4 regions of the Bradyrhizobium ferriligni genome follow, and region 3 is predicted to be linked to each of the others. Evidence: predicted binding sites of a transcription regulator. Region 3 holds the regulator's gene; each other region holds the start of a gene.
What was found. The regulator PhoB, encoded in region 3, activates phosphate uptake and scavenging genes when phosphate is short. The targets are predictions, from matches to a motif close to TGTCATNNANCTGTCAT.

Region 1 (5,340 bases), on a different contig from region 3:
GGGCCTCAAGGCCAAGCCGTGGGTGAAGACCTCGCTCGCGCCGGGCAGCCAGGTGGTGGCGGAGTATCTCGCCAATTCCGGCCTGCAGGCCGATCTCGACAAGGTCGGCTTCAACCTCGTCGGCTTCGGCTGCACCACTTGCATCGGCAATTCCGGCCCGCTGCCGGAAGATATCTCGAAGTCGATCAACGACAACGGCATCGTCGCCGCCGCCGTGCTGTCGGGCAACCGCAACTTCGAAGGCCGCGTCTCGCCGGACGTGCAGGCGAACTACCTCGCCTCGCCGCCGCTCGTCGTCGCGCATGCGCTCGCCGGCACCGTGACCAAGGATCTCGCGGTCGAGCCGCTCGGTATCGGCAAGGACGGCAAGCCGGTGTTCCTCAAGGACATCTGGCCGACCGCCAAGGAGATCAATGCCTTCATGAAGAAGTACGTCACCGCGACGATCTTCAAGAAGAAGTACGCCGACGTGTTCAAGGGCGATACCAACTGGCGCAAGATCAAGACCACGGAAAGCGAGACCTATCGCTGGAACATGAGCTCGACCTATGTGCAGAACCCGCCCTATTTCGAAGGCATGAAGAAGCAGCCGGATCCGGTCACCGACGTGGTCGATGCACGGATCCTCGCGATGTTCGGCGACAAGATCACCACCGACCACATCTCGCCGGCCGGTTCGATCAAGCTGACCTCGCCCGCCGGCAAGTTCCTCAGCGAGCACCAGGTGCGCCCCGCCGACTTCAACCAATACGGCACGCGGCGCGGCAACCATGAAGTGATGATGCGTGGCACCTTCGCCAACATCCGCATCAAGAACTTCATGCTGAAGGGCGCCGACGGCAATATTCCGGAAGGCGGTTTGACCAAGCACTGGCCCGACGGCGAGCAGATGTCGATCTACGACGCCGCGATGAAGTACCAGGCGGAAGGCGTGCCGCTGGTGGTGTTCGCCGGCGCCGAATACGGCAACGGCTCGTCGCGCGACTGGGCCGCGAAGGGCACCCGTCTGCTCGGCGTGCGCGCGGTGATCTGCCAGAGCTTCGAGCGCATCCATCGCTCCAACCTGGTCGGCATGGGTGTGCTTCCGCTCACCTTCCAGGACGGCACGTCGTGGTCCTCGCTCGGCCTCAAGGGCGACGAAAAGGTCACGATCCGCGGGTTGCAGGGCGATTTGAAGCCCCGCCAGACGCTGACGGCCGAAATCGTCTCCGCCGACGGCGGCAAGAAGGATGTGCCACTGCTCTGCCGCATCGATACGCTGGACGAGCTCGACTACTATCGCAACGGCGGCATCCTGCATTATGTGCTGCGCAAACTCGCGGCCTAACGCGGATTTGTGATCGGTGCCTCACCGCTTAGTGAGTAGCGACTAAAAAGAAGGCGGCCTATGAAAAGGCCGCTTTCTCGCGTTTTGGGGCACGCAAGTTCAGGGACAGACTTCATGCTCCGTACAATTACGGATGGAAATCATCACGACTGGTTCGCAGTATGACAGCGATGATGGCCTATAATTCTATCTCGCGATGGTCGAGCGCCCTTGGTATCTGCGCAATCGTCGCGATCATCCGCCCCGCCCACGCCGATCCGCGTGCCGTCGTCGAACTCTTCACCTCGCAGGGATGCTCGTCCTGTCCGCCCGCGGACAAGATCATCGGTGACCTCGCGAAGGACCCCAACGTCATCGCGCTGAGCATGCCGATCGACTATTGGGACTATCTCGGCTGGAAGGACACGCTGGCCGACTCCCGTTTCAGCGCGCGCCAGAAGGCCTATTCGCATGTGCGCGGCGATCGCGACGTCTACACGCCGCAGGCCGTGATCAACGGCTCCGCGCATGTGATCGGCAGCGACCGCGCCAGTATCGAGGACGCCATCAAGAGCACCGAAAGGAGCGGCAGCGTGATGTCGGTGCCGGTGACGATGACGCTGACCGGCAAGCAGATCAACGTGTCGGTGGCCGCGTCGAAGTCACCCGCAGTGTCGCGCGGCGAGGTCTGGATCTGCTCGATCTCGAAGTCGGTGCCGATCTCGATCGCGCGCGGCGAGAACCGCGGCCGCGAGATCACCTACCACAACGTGGTGCGCAATCTCCTCAAGGTCGGTGACTGGAACGGTTCGTCAGGGAGCTGGACCGTGCCGCTGGAGAACATCACGCGTGACGGTGTCGATGCTGCGGCGGTGTACGTCCAGGACGGCAACCGCGACAAGCCGGGCCCGATGCTCGGCGCTGCCTTCACCTCGCTTCACTAGAGCCTTGCTGCGGTACGGCGCGATGCGCCGGCTTCCGCCCGTGGCGCGCCGTTGGACCGCACGCATGTTGTGGTGCAGCCGCGCATGGCGACGAACCTGCATTCAGTGATTTGCCGAAAGGAAAGCGCCGGGGTTTTGCGCGCGTCCAGCTTGCGCAAGTCCCAAAAACAAAAAGGACCAACTTTCGTTGGCCCAGTGTTGGGATTTAACTCCCCTGCGAACAGGCCCGATCCCGACGGCCCCGGGGGGCTGGGGGCTGAGGAATCCGGAACCGAAAGGACCGGGCCAACGCAGGATTTCCTTTTCGCAGGACAGCGGGGCGGGCGATGGGCGGAAGTGGGGCAGCAATATGATTCCGCTAACGTTCCCGTGACTCTGCGGTTTTCCGGACAATCCGCCGCGCGCGGCCGTGGTTAAGGGCCGGTTGCATTGCGATTGGCCCCTTGCGGGCCCGCTCGCTTAGCGCGATCATGTCACTCTCGTGACGATCCCGAAGAGGGGCCTTCGGAACCCGATCGTCGCCGAGGTGACAGGAGGCGCTCGATGAGTTTGATCTCGGAGGACACCGATCCGAGCGGGAGTCGTGCCGCGGCGCGCACCGCCGCCGCGACCCCTCAGCCCAACCGCGTGACTTTCAATCGACTTGAACTCAACCGCATTCTCAATCTCTACGGCCGCATGGTCGCCGACGGCGAGTGGCGCGACTATGCGATCGACTTCCTGAAGGACCGTGCCGTGTTCTCGGTGTTCCGGCGCGCGTCGGAAGTGCCGATCTACCGGATCGAGAAGGACCCCCGGCTTGCGCGCAAGCAGGGCATGTACAGCGTGATTTCCGCGACCGGCCTGATCCTGCGCCGCGGCCATGAACTCGAACGCGTGCTGCTTGTGATCGACCGCAAGCTGTCGCTGGTGTAGGGATTTCTCGTAGCCCGGATGAGCGAAGCGACATCCGGGAGGGTCTCACCACCCGGGTACAACTTCCCCGGATATCGCTTCGCTCATCCGGGCTACAAATCCGCTAATCCGCCGGCGCAGTTGTGCGGCCCTCGCGCGGCCTCGCCATTATTTTTGCCTCGCGCAAACGAAAAGCTTGTAGCCCGGATGGAGCCAACGGGTCGCGCGAACGCGCGCCCGATGACAGGCTTCGCGAAATCCGGGACTGCCGAAGCCATGGATGAACTTGCCCCGGATTTCGCTGCGCTTCATCCGGGCTACGCCACTACGCCACATTTGCTCCGCGCAAAAGAAAAGCCCCGGCCGGATGGCCGGGGCTTGGACTCGATCGGCTTCGCTGGAGGCGCTTAGTCGCGCTGGCCGAGCAGCTGCAGGAGCAGCGTGAACAGGTTGATGAAGTTCAGGTAGAGCGACAGCGCACCAGTGATTGCCGCACGCTCTGCCATCACGCCACCCTGCGAGGCGTAGCCGTAGATGTAGTCGTTCTTCAGCCGCTGGGTGTCCCAGGCGGTGAGGCCCGCGAACACCAGCACGCCGACCACCGAGACGATGAACTGCAACGCCGAGCTCGCCAGGAACAGGTTGACCAGGCTTGCGATGATGATGCCGATCAGACCCATGAACAGGAACGAGCCCATGCCGCTCATGTCACGCTTGGTGGTGTAGCCGTAGAGGCTCAGCGCACCGAACGTCGCCGCGGTGATGAAGAACACGCGCACGATCGAGGTGTGCGTGTACACCAGGAAGATCGACGACAGCGACAGACCCATCAGCGCCGAGAACACCCAGAACAGGAGTTGGGCGGTCGCGGGCTGCAGGCGGTTGATGCCGGCCGAGATGACGAACACCATCGCCAGAGGGGCGAGGATGAACAGCCACTTCAGCGGGCTCACGAACATCGCGTAGCCGAACTGCGTCAGATAGGCGTTGCCGAACTTGGCGACGGCGGCCGACTGGTCGGTGGTCACCGCACCCATGTAGACGCCGAGCGCGGCGAGGCCGGTGATGGCCAGGCCGATGCTCATGTAGTTGTAGATGCGCAGCATGTAGGCGCGCAGACCGGCGTCGACGGCCGCAGCGTCAATGCGCCCGGCGGCCCGGCCGAAAGGAGAAGCGTAGTTGCGGTCTAGGTCCGACATGGTCGAATTCCCGTGGTTGGTCCCGGTGGAGCGCAAGGGATTTGCGGCGCCGGTCGTAAATCTATCTCAGATGGCTCGGTTTGCGGAACATTAATTCCGTGTCATTCAAACCGACTATCCGACCCGATTGGTATGTGGGAAATTAACACATCCGACGCAAGCTTCCACGCGCGGCCGAATGTCGCTCTACCCTAGCGTTACAGGCAAAAACGGCGCTCGCGCCGCTACATTTTGTCACAAATTCCGCAACACTGAGGCCGGCTTCTGGTTTAGCGCGAGCAGCGTCCCGGCGAGCCCCAGTCCGACCGTGACGACCAGCGCGGCGACCACGACCAGCGCGGCGCTGCCGGCCTGCCAGATAAAACTCAGCGTCATCAGCCGCGTCACGATCAGCCAGGCCGCGATCGAGCCGGCGATCACCCCGAACACGGCGGTTGCAAAACCGATCATCAGATACTCCAGCGCGTAGGCGCCGAGCAATCGCACCCGCGTGGCGCCGAGCGTCTTGAGAATCACGGCGTCATAGACGCGGTGGCGGTGTCCGGCGGCGAGCGCGCCGCCGAGCACCAGGATCGCCGAGATCAGCGTCACGGCGCTGGCGCCGCGGATGGCCAGCACCAGATTGCTGACGACGCTGCCGACCGTCTCCAGCGCCTCGCGGACCCGCACGCTGGTCACCATCGGGAACGCGTCGGCGACCTGCTTGATGATGCGCGCGTCGTCGGCGGAATCGGCGTGCGGTTCCGTCAGGGTCGCGACATGGCTGTGCGGCGCACCCTTGAAGGCATTCGGCGAGAACACCAGCACGAAGTTGATGCCGAGGCCCTGCCAGTCGATGTTGCGCAGGTTGGCGATCTTCGCCGGCACGTCGCGGCCGAGCACGTTGACGACGATCTCGTCGCCGATCTTCAGGGACAGGCCGTCGGCGATCTTCTTCTCCATCGAGACCAGCGGAGGCCCGCTGTAGTCCGGCCCCCACCATTCGCCCTCGACGATC
Region 2 (5,340 bases), on a different contig from region 3:
GAGCTGTCGGGATCGGCGAGCGACAGCCCGTCGGCCGAGAAGCGCTGGTCGGCGAACGAGCCCATGTGATACCAGGCGCCGCCGGTGAGGGTCGCCGGCAGCCGGCTCTCGCCAATCTCGAACTTGTATTTGAGCTGGCCGATCCACCATGGCGGATCGTTGACGCGAAAATTCAGCCCGTGGGCGTTCAAGATCTGCGGATCGTCCGTCCCCTGCGGCGGCGAAGCCGAACCGTCGAACAGTGCGAGATAGGCGGTGATGCGGTCGGACAGATTGGCCTTGAACCGGATGCCGGGCACGGCAAGAGGCGGCGACGGTCCGCCGGCCGGCAGAATGGTGCCGACAATGCCGGGCCAGCCCAGCGCCGAATTGATGAAGATGTCGTCGTACTGGCTGTCGATGAACTCGACGTCCGAGCCCTGCTGGCCGACGCGCACCGAAAGTTTGCCGCCGAGCAGCTTCTGCTCGATCCAGAATTCATAGAGCCGCGTCGCCGGCAGCGACTCGACGCCGGACACCAGGAACAGGTTGCCGACATAGCTCCGCGACAGCCCGTCGCCGTGGATCTGGTACATGTTGGCGTGGAAGGTCGCGCCGTTCCAGCCCATCGCCTTCTCGAGGTCGATGGTGGTGCCGAGATCGAGACGGCCGGTATAGGCCGCGCCGTTGCTGACGCCGCCGGAGGCGTTGGAAAACCCCTCACCGATATAGGTCAGGCTGAACTGGTAGCCGGCCTCCTCGAGCGCAGCACGCGTATCCGCGATCCGATCGGCCACGGCCTTGTCTTCCGCATGCGCCGGCGCGCCGAGCGCGAGGGCCGCGGCCACCAACATCGCGCGGGAAAGAACTCTGCACATCGGGAATGCCGCGGTGCGCTCGCGCTATTTGACGATGCCGAGCCGCCGCATCAGCAGATAGGCCAGCAGCGCCGACCCGGCCAACAGGCCTGCGGCCACCAGAAATCCGCTGTCGACATCGGTCAGCGGCAATCCCTTGGTGTTCATGCCGAAGATGCCGGTGACGAGCGTCGGCGGCAGCAGCATCATGGTGACGACGGACAATGCGTGGAGGTGCTTGTTGCTCTCCTCCTCGAGCTTGAAGCGCAGCTCCTCCTCCAGCAGGCGGCTGCGCTCGTGCAGTTCGACGATGTCGTGGTCGAGACCGTCGAGCCGCTGCGCGAGCTTGCCAGCCTGCAGCCGCAGCGCCGGGCTGAGATCGTCGGTGCTCTTCTGCTCGAGCCGGTGGAACAGCACGCGCAGGCCCGCGAGCTGGCGATGCAGGCGCACGCAGGTGCGGCGCATCCGGCTCAGATTCTTGCGCAGTTCGGATCCGGTATCCTCGGCGAGCACCCGCTCCTCGATCGCGTCGATATCGGTGCCGATCTTGTCCGCCATGCGGTCCATGGTGTCGGCGATCTCGTCGACGATCTTCTCCAGCAGCGCCGCGACGCTGCCGACGCGATGGCCGCCCTCGAGCACGCGGCGCGTCGCATCGGCAGAGCACAGCGCCTGATGGCGGCCGCTGATCAGGAGACGCTCGGTCATCGCGAAGCGGAGGAAGCCGGTCTCGCGGGTGGCGGCTTCGACATCCCGCACCAGGTCGGAAAACACGCCGTAGACGCAATTGTCGACGACGTGGATCTGCTGGAAATTGTCATTCGACAGCAAGAGGTCCCGCGCCAGTTGCGGGATGTGCATGTTGGCGAGCCACGCCCGGGTGCGGACGTCGGTCAGGTTGAAGTGCAGCCACAGCCTTCCGTCATGGCTCGGCTCGATCGGCGCATCGATCGGAAGCGCCTCGGCGCGGCCGTCGTGATGCAGGCGAAACGCCCAGACCAGACCGGGGACCGCCTCGCGGGTCAACAGCGACCCGACCGGAGCGGGAGGTGGATCAGCCAGCATGGCCGGCCTCCAAAGCAACCGCGCGAAATGACATGCCCAAACCCTCGCCCACGCGCAAAACCGAGCAAGCGCGTCCTTCGTCACAACATTGGAGGACGCGGCCGTTACAGTTTTATGTCAGCGCCAGCCCTACTCGGCGGCCAGGCCGGTCGGCGCGGCCGCTTCTGCCGCTTCCTTGTTGTAGTCGTGGACCACGCGACCGAACGGCAGCGTCAGATCGGCGAGGAAGTGATGCGCGCCGACGACACGCTTGACCGGGAAATCGGCGACCGGTGCATTGACATGCGGCACCAGGTGCAGCCGGCCCGGTCCGATCCAGGAGCCCTTGACGACGATGTCGGTCAGGTTGATCGCGACCAGCTGGCAGACCTCGAGATGGCCGTCGACGCCGGGGATCATCTTCAGATTAACTTGCGTCTTCGACAGCGTAGCGCGCGTGACGTCGCCATTGCCTGCCATGCTCTCGTGCTTGTAGCCCATCGTGCCCATCGCGACGAGCTGGCCGGCATATTCCAGCGTGCCGGTCAGCGTGTCCTTGACGATCTCGAGCTTGGGATGGGCGTACTTCTTCGGAAAGCCCCAGATCTCGCGGCCGGCCGCGATCGGCGGATCATCGTCGAGGTACATCTGACAGACGAAATTGACCTCTTCGCCATGCAGGCGCGCGGGGATCACGAGGCCGGACTCGGTGTAGCTGCCGAAGCCGGAGCTGTCGGGCATCTTGATCCATTCGTAATGGACGATCGCCTGCTCGATCGGCTCCAACGGCTCGGGCAGGCCGGCGCGGATCAACTCCGGATCGGTCTCATAGGTGATGACGAGGAACTCGCGATCGATGAAGCGATACGGACCGGCGGGATAGCTCGGGCCGGCGGCCGGCATCGACGGAAGCTTGAGCAGATCTTCCCTGCGCATCGCAATAACCCCCTGTTTGAAAAATTTGCCCGGAAGCTAACGACCGAGATTGACAGCGATGTGAGGGATTTCCGTCAGGTGCATGACCTGCGGTTGCGCTTGCGTGACCCGCGTCGCGCTGCCGAGGCCAATGCTAACCATGCAGGCAGGCATGCCGGATGCGCCGTGCGTGGGCGCCGCAATTGTCATCACCGCGTCATCGGCGCGCTGAATTCTCGCCGCGAATTTTTGGAGTGTCTGATATGGACGCGCGAACCCCGCATTTCGACGACATCGATCACGCGACGCCGGGCTGGCGCCCCGAGGGCTGCGATCGCGTGGCCCTGGTCCTGCAGGGCGGCGGCGCACTCGGCGCCTATCAGGCCGGCGTCTATCAGGCGCTGCATGAATCCAACATCGAGCCCGACTGGGTGTGCGGCGTCTCGATCGGCGCAATCAACTCGGCGATCATCGCCGGCAATCCGCCCGAAAAGCGGCTGGAGCGACTGCACACATTCTGGGATCGCATCACCAGCCGCAAGATCTGGCACTACACGCCGGACGGCGACGTCTTCCGCAAGGCGCGCAATCTCACCAGTTCATGGCTGACGACGACGCTCGGGCAGCCCGGCTTCTTCACCCCGCATCAGACCAATCCGTGGTTCAGCCTGGCCGGCGCGCGTACCGCCATCAGCTACTACGACACCACGCCGCTGCGCGAGTCCCTGCTCGAGCTGGTCGATTTCGACCGCATCAATTCCAAGACAATGCGCTTCGCGGTCGGCGCGGTGAACGTGCTGTCCGGCAACTTCATCTATTTCGACAATGCCCATGACGAGATCATTCCCGAGCACATCATGGCGAGCGGCGCGCTGCCGCCGGCGCTGCCGATGGTGAAGGTCGGCACCGATCATTTCTGGGACGGCGGCATCGTCTCCAACACGCCGCTGCAGCATCTGCTCGACCAGGAAGACAACATGAACTCGCTGGTGTTCCAGGTCGACCTGTTCTCGGCGCGCGGCGCGCTTCCGCGCGACATCCAGGACGTGATGGCCCGGCACAAGGACATCATGTATTCGTCGCGCACCCGCTACAACACCGACGTCTATCGCAAGACCTACAATCTGCGCACCGCCCTGCACAACGCGCTGGGAAAAATCCCCGACGATCAGCTCTCGGACGAGGAACGCCAGCTCAAGAAGGCAAACGCCCGGCTGCCGGGCATCACGCTATTGCAGCTGATCTATCAGCAGAAGGCCTATGAGGGCGACGCCAAGGACCACGAATTCTCTGGCACCTCGATGCGCGAGCACTGGGTGAGCGGGCACGAGGACACCAAGCGCTCGCTGAAGCGGCGCGAATGGATCAAGATGCCCGAGAACGGCATGGGCATCGTGATCCACGACGTGCATCGCGAAGCCGAGTAGACAAGGTCGTCATTGCCGGGCTTGCCCCGGCAATCCATCCCGCTTCGAATGACTCATTTGATGGATGCGCGGGTCAAGCCCGCGCATGACGCGTTGAGGTCGAGGAACCTTACGGCCGCGTCGACATGTTGCTCGGCGGCCCGGCCTTGCGGATCGGTTCAGCAAGGCGCGCGAACTCGCAGAGCAGCGAGCGCGTCTTGCGCGGGTCGATCACCTCCTCGACCCAAAACTTCTCGGCCGAGCGGAACGGCGAGCGCAGCTTGTTGAGGCGATCCTCGATCTCGCGCAGCTTGGCGGCGGGATCGGCGGCCGCATCGATCTCGGCCCGATAGGCCGCCTCGATGCCGCCCTCGAGCGGCAGCGAGCCCCAATAGGCCGACGGCCACGCATAGCGCATCGAGAAGCGGTTGGCCGGCTGATGCACCACGCCGGCGACGCCGAAGGCGTTGCGGATGATGATGGTACACCACGGCACCGTGCTCTGGTTAACCGCCGCCATCGCCCGCACGCCATGGCGGATGGTCGCCGTCTTCTCCGCCTCGAGCCCGATCATGAAGCCGGGGCAGTCCATCAGATAGACCACCGGCAGATGGAAGGTCTCGGCGAAGTCGACCCAGCGCACCACCTTCTGGCAGGCGTCCGCGGTCCACGAGCCGCCATAGTGGAAGGGATCGCTGGCGAGCAGCAGCACCGCCCTGCCCTCGATCCGCGCCAATCCGGTGATGATCGGGCGGCCGAAATTGCTGGCGACCTCGAAGAACGAGCCCTTGTCGACCACCGCATCGATGATCGGGCGCATCTTGTAGACCTGCTTGCGATTGCGCGGCACTGCCTTCAGCAGTGATTCCTCGGCACGCTCCGGATCGTCGGTGCAGGGAACGGTCGGCGGCAGGTCGTAGACCGACGACGGCAGATAGGACAGGAAGCGCCGCGCGTAGTCGAACGCCTCCTCTTCGGTCTCGACGGCCTGATCGATCGCGCCGGCGCGGGTCTGGATGTCGGCGCCGCCGAGCTCCTGCTTGGTCAGATCCTGCCCCAGGCGCTTCACCACCGGCGGGCCGGCGACGAACATCGCGGAGCTCTTGGTCATCACCGAGTAATGCGTGGCGGCGAGCCGC
Region 3 (5,340 bases):
TCTCCACGACTGCCGCGGGCCACGTTCCCCAGGTTCCGCTGCCGGAAGCGCCGCCGAAAGTCACGGTGCGCAACCTCAACTTCTATTACGGCGAGCACCACGCGCTGAAGAACATCAACCTGACGCTCGGCACCAACCGCGTCACGGCGTTCATCGGCCCGTCCGGCTGCGGCAAGTCGACCCTGCTGCGCATCTTCAACCGGATGTACGACCTCTATCCGGGCCAGCGCGCGGTCGGCCAGCTGATGCTGGACCAGACCAACATTCTCGACCCCAAGCTCGACCTCAACTTGCTGCGCGCGCGGGTCGGCATGGTGTTCCAGAAGCCGACGCCGTTCCCGATGACGATCTACGAGAACATCGCCTTCGGCATCCGCCTCTACGAGAAGATCTCGAAGTCCGAGATGGACGACCGGGTCGAGAAGGCGCTGCGCGGCGGCGCGCTGTGGAACGAGGTCAAGGACAAGCTGAACGCCTCCGGCCTGTCGCTCTCCGGCGGCCAGCAGCAGCGCCTGTGCATCGCGCGCACCGTGGCGGTGCGCCCCGAGGTGATCCTGTTCGACGAGCCGTGCTCGGCGCTCGACCCGATCTCGACCGCCAAGGTCGAGGAGCTGATCCAGGAGCTCTCCGAGGACTACACGATCGCGATCGTCACCCACAACATGCAGCAGGCGGCGCGCGTCTCCGACAAGACCGCCTTCATGTATCTCGGCGAGCTGATCGAGTTCGACGACACCAACAAGATCTTCACCTCACCGAGCGATCGGCGCACCCAGGACTACATCACCGGCCGGTTCGGTTGACCGGCGCATGATCCGGAAAAGTGGAAACCGGTTTTCCGATCAGGTCATGCTAAAATTCAGGACACGAAACCATGATCCCCGGGAACATGGTTGAGGGAGACAAGCGATGGCTTCTGAACATACCGCCAAGGCATTCGACAGCGACCTGCAGGAGTTGACCCGCCTGGTCGCCGAGATGGGCGGCCTGGTCGAACGGATGATTACCGAGTCGGTCGACGCGCTGATCCGTCGCGACGTCGCGCTCGGCAAGCGCGTGGTCGCCGCCGACATCGAGATCGACAATCTGCAGCGCAACATCGAAGAGCGCGCGGTGCTGACGATCGCGCGCCGCCAGCCGATGGCGATCGACCTGCGTGAGATCGTCAGCGCGATGCGCGTCGCCACCGACCTCGAGCGGATCGGCGACCTCGCCAAGAACATGGGCAAGCGCGTCGCGGCGCTGGAGAGCGATTTCCAGCCGCTGAAGCTGATCCGCGGCCTCGAGCACATGACCGACCTCGTGCTGTCGCAGGTCAAGTCGGTGCTCGACGCCTATGCCGCGCACGACCTGCCGGCGGCGATGAACGTCTGGAAGGGCGACGAGGAGGTCGATGCGATCTGCACCTCGCTGTTCCGCGAACTGCTCACCTACATGATGGAAGATCCGCGCAACATCTCGTTCTGCATCCATCTGATGTTCTGCGCCAAGAACATCGAGCGGATCGGCGATCACGCCACCAATATCGCAGAGACCGTGTTCTACATGATCGAGGGCCAGCAGATCACCGACAAGCGCCCGAAGGGGGACATGACCACTTTTGCCACCACGGTGCCGGGCAACTGAGGCATGATCGGCAAGCGCGGAACCGGCAAGAGTGAAACTGGACGATCCTCGCGACAAATCGTTTCCGCGGGAACTATGCTCAAGGAAGTTAAGCGTTTCGGTTTGCGTCTGGGCAACGGATCACCACAGAGAAAGAACTTAAACCGATGAGCGCACGCATTCTGGTAGTCGAAGACGAGGAAGCGCTGACGACGCTGTTGCGCTACAACCTCGATGCGGAAGGCTACGATGTCGAGACGGTGGGGCGCGGCGACGATGCCGACACGAGGCTGAAGGAGCGCGTTCCCGACCTCGTGGTGCTCGACTGGATGCTGCCGGGCCTGTCCGGCATCGAGCTGTGCCGCCGCCTGCGGGCGCGGCCCGAGACCAAGCAGCTTCCGATCATCATGCTGACCGCGCGCGGCGAGGAAAGCGAGCGCGTGCGCGGGCTTGCCACCGGCGCTGACGATTACATCGTCAAGCCGTTCTCGGTGCCGGAACTGCTGGCGCGGGTGAAGGGCCTCTTGCGCCGCGCGAGCCCCGAGCGGCTTGCGACCGTGCTGACCTATGGCGACATCGAGCTCGACCGCGAGAAGCGCCGCGTGGCGCGCTCCGGCCGTCCGATCGATCTCGGGCCGACCGAGTATCGCCTGCTCGAATTCTTCCTCGAGCATCCCGGCCGCGTGTTCAGCCGCGAGCAGCTGCTCGACAGCGTCTGGGGCCGCGACATCTACATCGATGAACGCACCGTCGACGTGCACATCGGCCGCCTGCGCAAGCTGCTCAATCCCGGCCGCGAGCAGGATCCGATCCGCACCGTGCGCGGCGCCGGCTACGCGCTCGACGACCGCTTTGCCAAGGCCGAGCCGCAGCCGTAACGGCCGTTGCGGGATTCATAGCCCGCAGCACGGTGTCGTCCCGGCCTAGTGCGCAATTGCGCACGGGAGCCGGGACCCATACGCCGCGGCCGGTGTAATCGGCACGTGGCCGGACGGCTTTCTAACAACACGCATTCGTGGTTATGGGTCCCGGCCTGCGCCGGGACGACGGCGGTGATGTAACGGGCTGCGCGCCACAAAAAAATCCCCGCTTTCGCGGGGATTTGTTTTTCAGGTCTTCCGTGGTTTCCCGAGTGCTCACTTGATCTGCGGTTTCGCCGACGGCCGGCGGCGATCGGCGGCGGGCTGGTAGGCAACGCGCGAGTGATGCGCGCAATAGGGCAGGCCGGCGAGCGCCTTGCCGCCGCAGAAGAAGAATTCCGGGCTCGAGGGATCGCCGACCGGCCAGTGACAGGTGGCCTCGTTGAGCTCGAGCAGCGACAGCCGCTGGCTCATCGGCACCACATTGTCGAAGGAGATCGGATCCGGCTCCATCTCGACCTCGAAGGCGTGCGCCAGTGCGGTGTTGCCGCGCGAGACCGGGCGCGCCACCCGCATCATGTGCTGGGCGGGGCGGGCCTTGCGCTGCCGCGGCGCGGCCGTGGAGGGTGCCTTGGCGCGGCCGGAGAGGCCGAGCCGATGCACTTTGCCGATCACGGCGTTTCGCGTCACATTGCCAAGTTCCGCCGCGATCTGGCTGGCCGACAGGCCGGACTCCCAGAGCTTCTTCAGCTGCTCGACGCGATCGTCGGACCAGGTCAATACAGTCATCGCATTCTTCCCTTCGCGTAGCGCCGGCCAATCATTGGAGCGGCGCTGCGAGCCAATCTGGACAAATATCCCTGCGGCCAGAATCCCTTAGCCCTCGCCGGGCGCGGTCTTGCGCCCGAACGTTTACGCGCGATACGAAGGCTACTTAGAGGGTCCAGTACTGCCGCACGAGATGTCGTACCCGACAGGCCAAACGCTACAATATGGCGTGACTCTGGCGCAAGAGTCCGCGGCCGTGCGTCCACATGTTCCCACACAGTTAAGCATTGCGATGAGGCTTTTCCACCGCACCGGAATGCTCCGGATTGCGCTCGTTTCGCATTGCAGGAAGGCCACTTCGTGACGATTGACACTTACCGACCGCAGCATAGAATGCCCGCCACGTGCCGCCCGCAAAGGCGGCCGTTTTGTTTTCCGAAGCTGGCCGTTGCTGCGCTGGCGTCAAGGCGCAGCGGCAATTGTCGGCTTAAAAACCGTCAGTGAACGCCATGACCAACGCTGCCACGTCGCATCTGCTTCCCGTCTTCGCCAGGGTCGATCTCGGCTTCGAGCGCGGTGAGGGCGCCTGGCTGATCGCAACCAACGGCGACCGCTATCTCGATTTCACCTCGGGCGTCGCGGTCAACGCGCTCGGACACGCGCATCCGCATCTGGTCAAGGCGCTGCAGGAACAGGCGACCAAGCTCTGGCACATGTCGAACCTGTTCAAGAGCCCGGACGGCGAGGTGCTTGCCGCGCGGCTGTGCGAGCAGAGCTTTGCCGACTTCGTGTTCTTCTGCAATTCCGGTGCCGAAGCGATGGAGGGCGTGATCAAGCTGGTCCGCCACTATCACTTCTCCAAGGGCCATGGCGAGCGCTACCGCATCATCACCTTCGAGGGCGCCTTCCACGGCCGCACACTGGGCACGCTGGCGGCGACCGGCTCGGCGAAATATCTCGAGGGCTTCGGCCCGCCGATGGACGGCTTCGACCAGGTGCCGCATGGCGACATCGAGGCGGTGAAGAAGGCGATCGGCCCGCACACCGCCGGCATCCTGATCGAGCCGGTGCAGGGCGAGGGCGGCGTGCGCTCGGCGCCGCAGGCGTTCTTCAAGGCGCTGCGCGCGCTCTGCGACGAGCACGGCCTGCTGCTCGCCTTCGACGAGGTGCAGACCGGCATGGGCCGCACCGGCGAACTGTTCGCCTACAAGCGTACCGGCGTCACGCCGGACGTGATGTCGCTGGCCAAGGCGCTCGGCGGCGGTTTCCCGATCGGCGCGGTGCTGGCGACCGCGCAGGCTGCGGCCGGCATGGCGCCCGGCTCGCACGGCTCGACCTTCGGCGGCAATCCGCTCGCGGTCGCCGCCGCCAATGCCGTGCTCGACGTCATGCTGAAACCCGGCTTCTTCGAGCATGTGCAGAAGATGTCGCTGCTGCTCAAGCAGAAGCTCGCTTCCGTCGTCGACCGCTATCCCGGCGTGCTGTCGGAGGTGCGCGGTGAGGGGCTGTTGATAGGCGTCAAGGCCGTGGTGCCGTCGGGCGATCTGATCGCAGCACTGCGCAACGAAAAGCTGCTCACCGTCGGTGCCGGCGACAATGTGGTGCGGTTCCTGGCGCCGCTGATCGTGACCGAGGCCGAGATCGATACGTCGATCACTGCGCTCGAGCGCGCCTGCGCGACATTGCCGGCGGCGCAGCCGAAGAAGGCGGCTGGATGATGAGCAAGCCGGTCCGCCACTTCCTCGATATCAACGAGCTGCCGCTCGGCGAGTTGCGCAACATGCTGTCCGCCGGAGCCGCCATGAAGGCGAAGCTGAAGGCGCATGAGAAGGGCAGGAAGCCGCTCGAAGGCAAGACGCTGGCGATGATCTTCGAGCGCCCGTCGACCCGCACAAGGGTGTCGTTCGACGTCGGCATGCGCCAGCTCGGCGGTGAATCCATCATGCTGACCGGCGCCGAGATGCAGCTCGGCCGCGGCGAGACCATCGCCGACACCGCGCGCGTGCTGTCGCGCTATGTCGATGCGATCATGATCCGCATCCTAAACCATGACGCGCTGCTCGAGCTCGCGGCTCACGCCACCGTCCCCGTCATCAACGGCCTGACC
Region 4 (5,340 bases), on a different contig from region 3:
GCGGAAATCGTCTCGACAGTCGCGACCTGTTCGCGGCGGAGCGCGAGATCATCATCATGCACGGCGAAGAACATTACCGGTTGCGGCTGACCTCGCAGAACAAGCTGATCCTGACCAAGTGACGGCCCCGATGACAATTTGTCGCACGCTCGCTTTGCTCGCCTTCTCCTGTTTGCTGCCGATCGAAGCAGCGACGGCCGAGGGCATCACCGTGCATGACGCACGCGACCGCGACGTCGTGATCGACAATCCGTCGCGGATCGTCTCTATCGGCGGCGCGATCACCGAGATCCTCTATGCCCTCGGCTTCGAGGACCGCATCGCCGGCGTCGATGCGACCAGCCTCTACCCGCCGGCTGCGCTGCGCGAGAAGCCCGACGTCGGCTACATGCGCCAGCTGTCGCCGGAGGGCGTGCTCGGCCTGCACCCGTCGCTGGTGCTCGCAGTACAGGGCTCCGGGCCGAAGGAGACCATGGACGTGCTCGAGGCGGCCAAGGTGCCGCTGGTGCTGGTGCCGGAGACATTCTCGGAGGCCGGGCTCGTCGAGAAGATCAGGTTGGTGGGCCACGCCATGGGCGCCGATCCGCGCGCTGCCTGCCTGGCCACGGCGGTGGAGAGCGATCTCGCGCAACTGCGCGCGCTGCGCGCCAGGGTGACGAAGCCGGTGCGCGTGATGTTCGTGATGTCGCTGTTGAATGGCCGGGCGATGGCGGCGGGCCACAAGACCGCCGCGGACGAGATCATCCGGCTTGCCGGCGGCCTCAACGCCATCGACGGTTACGACGGCTACAAGCCGGTCAATGACGAGGCCATCGTGGCGGCGAAACCGGATGTCGTGCTGTCGATCGATCGCGGCAAGGACTCGCTGACCGCTGATGCCGTGTTCGCGCATCCCGCCTTCGCGCTGACGCCGGTCGCGGCCAACAAGGCCTTCATCTCGATGGAAGGGCTATATCTGCTCGGCTTCGGACCGCGCACCGCGGCCGCGGCACGCGACCTCTCGGTCAAGCTCTATCCGGCGCTGGCGCCGGAGGCCGACAGCTTCAGGCCGGCAGCGCTGACCACGAATTGTCGGCAATGAGCGTGCTGGCCGAACGCCGCGGACGTGCGAAACAACGGCGCGCCGGCGTGTCGCTGCGGCCGGCCGCGACACTCACCCTGCTCTGCCTGCTTGCGGTGCTCGCAGCTACTGCGCTGGTCGCCCTGACGGTCGGGGCCGCCGGCATTCCAATGGCGCGGCTTCCGGCAGCGCTTGGGCTTTGGGTTGATCGTGTCGCCAACCCGCTGCTCGCACGCGACCAGCTCGTGGTGTGGTCGATCCGCATCCCGCGGATCGCAGCGGCGGCGATGGTCGGCGGACTGCTTGCCGTCTCCGGCGCCATCATGCAGGGCCTATTCCGCAATCCCCTCGCCGACCCCGCGCTGGTCGGCGTCTCCTCCGGCGGCGCGTTTGCCGCGGCGGCCGCGATCGTGTTCACCGACAGCCATCTCGGCGAAAGCCTGCGCTTCCTGCAACACCAGTTGCTGCCGATCGCGGCCTTTGCCGGCTCGCTGATCACGACCATCGTGCTTTACGGCATCGCCAGCCGCGGCGGCCGGACATCGATTGCGATCTTCCTGCTGGCCGGGCTTGCGATCGCCGCGATCGCCAATGCCGGCATCGGCCTTCTGGTGTTCGTCGCCGACGACCGCCAGCTGCGCGACATCACCTTCTGGCTGCTCGGCTCGCTCAGCGGCGCGACCTGGAGCAAGCTCACAGCGCTGGGGCCGGTGCTGGCGGTCGCGCTGGTCGCCTGCCTCTCGATCGCGCGCGGGCTCGACGTGCTGGTGCTCGGCGAGGCCGAGGCGTTCCACAGCGGCGTCGACGTCGAACGGCTGAAGCGTATCTCGATCGTGCTGGTTTCGGCGATGACCGGGGTCGCGGTCTCGGTCTGCGGCGTGGTCGGTTTCGTCGGCATCGTGGTGCCGCATCTGTTGCGGCTGGTGATCGGACCCGCGCATCGGCTGCTGCTGCCGGCGTCCGCACTGCTCGGTGCCATCCTCCTGGTCGGCGCCGACACGGTGGCGCGCACCATCGTGGCGCCCGCGGAAATGCCGATCGGCATCCTGACGGCGGCGATCGGCGCGCCGTTCTTCCTCGCCATGCTGCTGCGGCAGCGCGGACTGGTGTCGCTGTGACGGCCCTGCTCGAAGCGCAGTCGGTAACCATGGCGGTCGGCGGCACGACGCTGGTCGATGCGGTGTCGCTGCAGATCGATGCCGGCGAGATGGTCGCGATCGTCGGTCCCAACGGCGCCGGCAAATCGACCCTGCTGCGGATGCTGTCGGGCGACCTGCGTCCGTCGCGCGGGGCGATCAGGCTGAGGCAGCGCGACCTGCAAACTTACGGACCACGCGCGCTGGCGCAGCACCGCGCGATGCTGTCGCAGCACGTTAACGTCACTTTCCCGTTCACCGTCGAGGAAATCGTCAGCATGGGCGCCGGCGAAAGCCCGCGTGCCGTGGCGCGGGCGCTGGTCGAGGCGGCACTCGACGAGGTCGGGCTCGCGCGTTTCCGTTTCAGGCAATTGCCGACGCTATCGGGCGGCGAGCAGCAGCGGGCGCATTTCGCCCGCGTGCTGGTGCAGCTCGCCTGCGGCGAAGCGCTGCACGGACCCGGACTGTTGCTGCTGGACGAGCCGACCTCGAGCCTCGATTTGCGGCACCAGATCGACCTGGTCGAAACGGCGCGGCGGCGCGCCGCGCGCGGCACCGCCGTGATCGCGATCCTGCACGACCTCAACCTCGCGATGCGGTTCGCCGACCGCATCCTGCTGCTGCACCGCGGCCGGCTTGCCGTCGACGGCGACCGCACGGCGGCGATGAAGGCCGAGACGCTGCGCGAGATCTTCGAGATCGACGCCGCGATCGCCTACACCGGAGACGGCGTTCCGTTCCTGCTGCCGCAAACCATGCGGCCCGTTTAGACCCTCATGGTGAGGAGCGCGGTACGCGCGTCTCGAACCACGAGGCCCGGCTGTCGCTTGCAGCCATCCTTCGAGACGGCCGCTGCGCGGCCTCCTCAGGATGAGGATTGCGAGTGAGAGGCGACGTAACGCCGCAAGCCTTATCCCGCCGCAACATCCGCGATTCACAAAACTGTCAGCCGGCTGTAACAGGCGGCTCGGAGAACACCGCATCGTTTATCCTTTGGGAGATCAACCATGCGCCTGTCCCTGCTCTGCTCCGTCGCCTCCATCCTGCTCGCCACATCGGCGTTCGCGCAGAGTGAAGGCGAATTCCCGGCGACGCTGGCAGGACATGCCGTGATGCCGGCGGAGAGCTTCATCGACGCCCCCGCCGACGCCCCTGATGATCTGAAGACCTCGGGCAAATACACCACCGGCAGGCGCGTCGACGCCATCGGCACCGTGATGGGCAAGTCCTATGAGCGGCCGACCGGCGTGTCGCTGCCGTTCAAGGGCCAGCCGCTGCAAGGCCATTCCGGCATCAAGGTGATGCCCGATGGCTCGTTCTGGGTGATCACCGACAACGGCATGGGCTCGCGCTACAACTCGGCGGACTCGATGCTGTACCTGAACCGGCACAAGATCGACTGGGCGAGCGGCAAGATCGAGCGTCAGGAGACCGTGTTCCTGCACGATCCCGACAGGAAGGTGCCGTTCCGCATCGTGCATGAGGACACCGCCAAGCGCTATTTGACCGGTGCCGACTTCGACACCGAGGGCTTCCAGATCATCAACGACATTTTCTGGATCGGCGACGAGTTCGGACCGTACGTCCTCAAGGCCGACAAGACCGGCAAGATCCTCGCCGTGTTCGAGACCGTCGCCGACGGCAAGCCGGTGCGTTCGCCGGATCACTGGGCGGTGCAGTCACCCGGCGCGCCCGGCGCCTCCTACACCAACGTCAACCTGCGCCGCTCCAAGGGCTATGAAGGCTTTGCTTCCTCCAAGGACGGCAAATTCCTCTACGGCCTGCTCGAGGGCCCGCTGTGGGATGCCGACAAGAAGGATTGGGAGAAGGTCGACGGCAAGGAAGCTTCGCGCATCCTGGAATTCGACGTCGCGGCGGAGAAGTTCACCGGACGCTACTGGCAGTATGTGTTCGAGCAGAACGGCAATGCGGTCGGCGACTTCAACATGATCGATCCGGCCCAGGGCCTCGTCATTGAGCGCGACAATGGCGAAGGCACCGCCGACAAGGCCTGCCCGCAAGGCCAGCGCGGCGAGACCTGTTTCCCTGATCTCGCCAAGTTCAAGCGCGTCTACAAGATCGAGCTGTCCGATGCCAATGTCGGCAAGCCGGTGCGCAAGATCGCCTATATCGACCTGATGAAGATCCGCGATCCCAACAAGAAGGCGCGCAAGCCGCTCAACGACGGCGTCTACACCTTCCCGTTCTTCACCATCGAGAATGTCGACCGGGTCGACGAGACCCACATCATCGTCGGCAACGACAACAATCTGCCGTTCTCCTCGAGCCGCGACCCGAACAAGGCCGATGACGACGAGTTCGTGCTGCTCGAGGTCGGCGACTTCCTGAAGGCGAAGTGAGGGGCTGCTCTCGCCACCCACAACAATGTTGTCGCCCGGCTCGACCGGGTGACCCAGTATTCGAGAGACGTCCGAGCTCAACGGACAAGCCGCGGCGTACCGGATGCCCCGCTCGAGGCGGGGCACGACAGCGAATATGCGATAGTGTGATGCTCATCCCAGCACGACGGCCATTCCGTCATCCCCGCGCAAAGGCTTCGCCTTTGTCGCTGGAGGTGCGAGCCTTGCGGCGCAATTGCGCCGCTGGGCGAGCCTCGAAGGATGTACGGCCCCCGCATCGGCCGCGCGGAGACAGCCGGGCCGCCGCCCTTCGAGACGGCCGCTTTGCGGCCTTCTCAGGGTGCCGGTGATACAGCTCAGCGCGGCTTACGTGATCCTCACTCCTTCTTCGTCCGGTAATCCCCGAACGTCGTGTCGCGCTGGTCGAGCTGGGCCTTCACGCTGCCGCCGTCGCGGCGGAAGCCCGCCATGTAGGCCTTGCTGGCCTCGGTCGTGAAGGCCAGCGCCTGGATCTCGGTGCCGGCGCGCATCGCGGCGCGGGCACCCATGATTTCCATCGCGCGGTGGACGCTACGCTTGTTGAGCTGTTGCAGCTCGATCGGCACCTTGGCCGCGCGCTCGGCGAAATCCAGTGTCTTCGCCTCCAGTTCGGCGAGCGGAAACGACCGGGTCGCATAGCCCCATTCGGCGGCCTCGCGGCCGGACATCGCGTCGCCCGTCAGCATCAATTCCATGGCGCGGCGCATGCCGACCAGCCACGGGTGATACTGCATGTCGGGCGGGC

Region 1: a site for PhoB is predicted at 2,721-2,737, ahead of AC1VNY_RS24285 (DUF2794 domain-containing protein). Genes of this name have one in related genera too.
Region 2: a site for PhoB is predicted at 3,000-3,016, ahead of AC1VNY_RS33730 (acetoacetate decarboxylase). Genes of this name have one in related genera too.
Region 4: a site for PhoB is predicted at 3,140-3,156, ahead of AC1VNY_RS36075 (esterase-like activity of phytase family protein). Genes of this name have one in related genera too.

What each region holds. Positions count from the first base shown of each region.
Region 1 is NZ_JBXEJO010000042.1:2,419-7,758, forward strand. It holds gene acnA (aconitate hydratase AcnA) at 1-1,327, shown strand, start outside; gene AC1VNY_RS24280 (DUF1223 domain-containing protein) at 1,489-2,250, shown strand; gene AC1VNY_RS24285 (DUF2794 domain-containing protein) at 2,794-3,165, shown strand; gene AC1VNY_RS24290 (Bax inhibitor-1/YccA family protein) at 3,552-4,343, opposite strand; gene AC1VNY_RS24295 (ABC transporter permease) at 4,578-5,340, opposite strand, start outside.
Region 2 is NZ_JBXEJO010000074.1:10,137-15,476, reverse strand. It holds gene AC1VNY_RS33740 (carbohydrate porin) at 1-833, opposite strand, end outside; gene AC1VNY_RS33735 (transporter) at 882-1,901, opposite strand; gene AC1VNY_RS33730 (acetoacetate decarboxylase) at 2,031-2,816, opposite strand; gene AC1VNY_RS33725 (patatin-like phospholipase family protein) at 3,059-4,222, shown strand; gene AC1VNY_RS33720 (acyl-CoA carboxylase subunit beta) at 4,332-5,340, opposite strand, start outside.
Region 3 is NZ_JBXEJO010000018.1:53,889-59,228, reverse strand. It holds gene pstB (phosphate ABC transporter ATP-binding protein PstB) at 1-803, shown strand, start outside; gene phoU (phosphate signaling complex protein PhoU) at 910-1,626, shown strand; gene phoB (phosphate regulon transcriptional regulator PhoB) at 1,773-2,483, shown strand; gene AC1VNY_RS13065 (GcrA family cell cycle regulator) at 2,742-3,254, opposite strand; gene AC1VNY_RS13060 (acetylornithine transaminase) at 3,743-4,951, shown strand; gene argF (ornithine carbamoyltransferase) at 4,951-5,340, shown strand, end outside.
Region 4 is NZ_JBXEJO010000085.1:7,648-12,987, reverse strand. It holds gene hemP (hemin uptake protein HemP) at 1-122, shown strand, start outside; gene AC1VNY_RS36090 (heme/hemin ABC transporter substrate-binding protein) at 131-1,081, shown strand; gene AC1VNY_RS36085 (FecCD family ABC transporter permease) at 1,078-2,178, shown strand; gene AC1VNY_RS36080 (heme ABC transporter ATP-binding protein) at 2,175-2,966, shown strand; gene AC1VNY_RS36075 (esterase-like activity of phytase family protein) at 3,204-4,556, shown strand; gene AC1VNY_RS36070 (enoyl-CoA hydratase-related protein) at 4,934-5,340, opposite strand, start outside.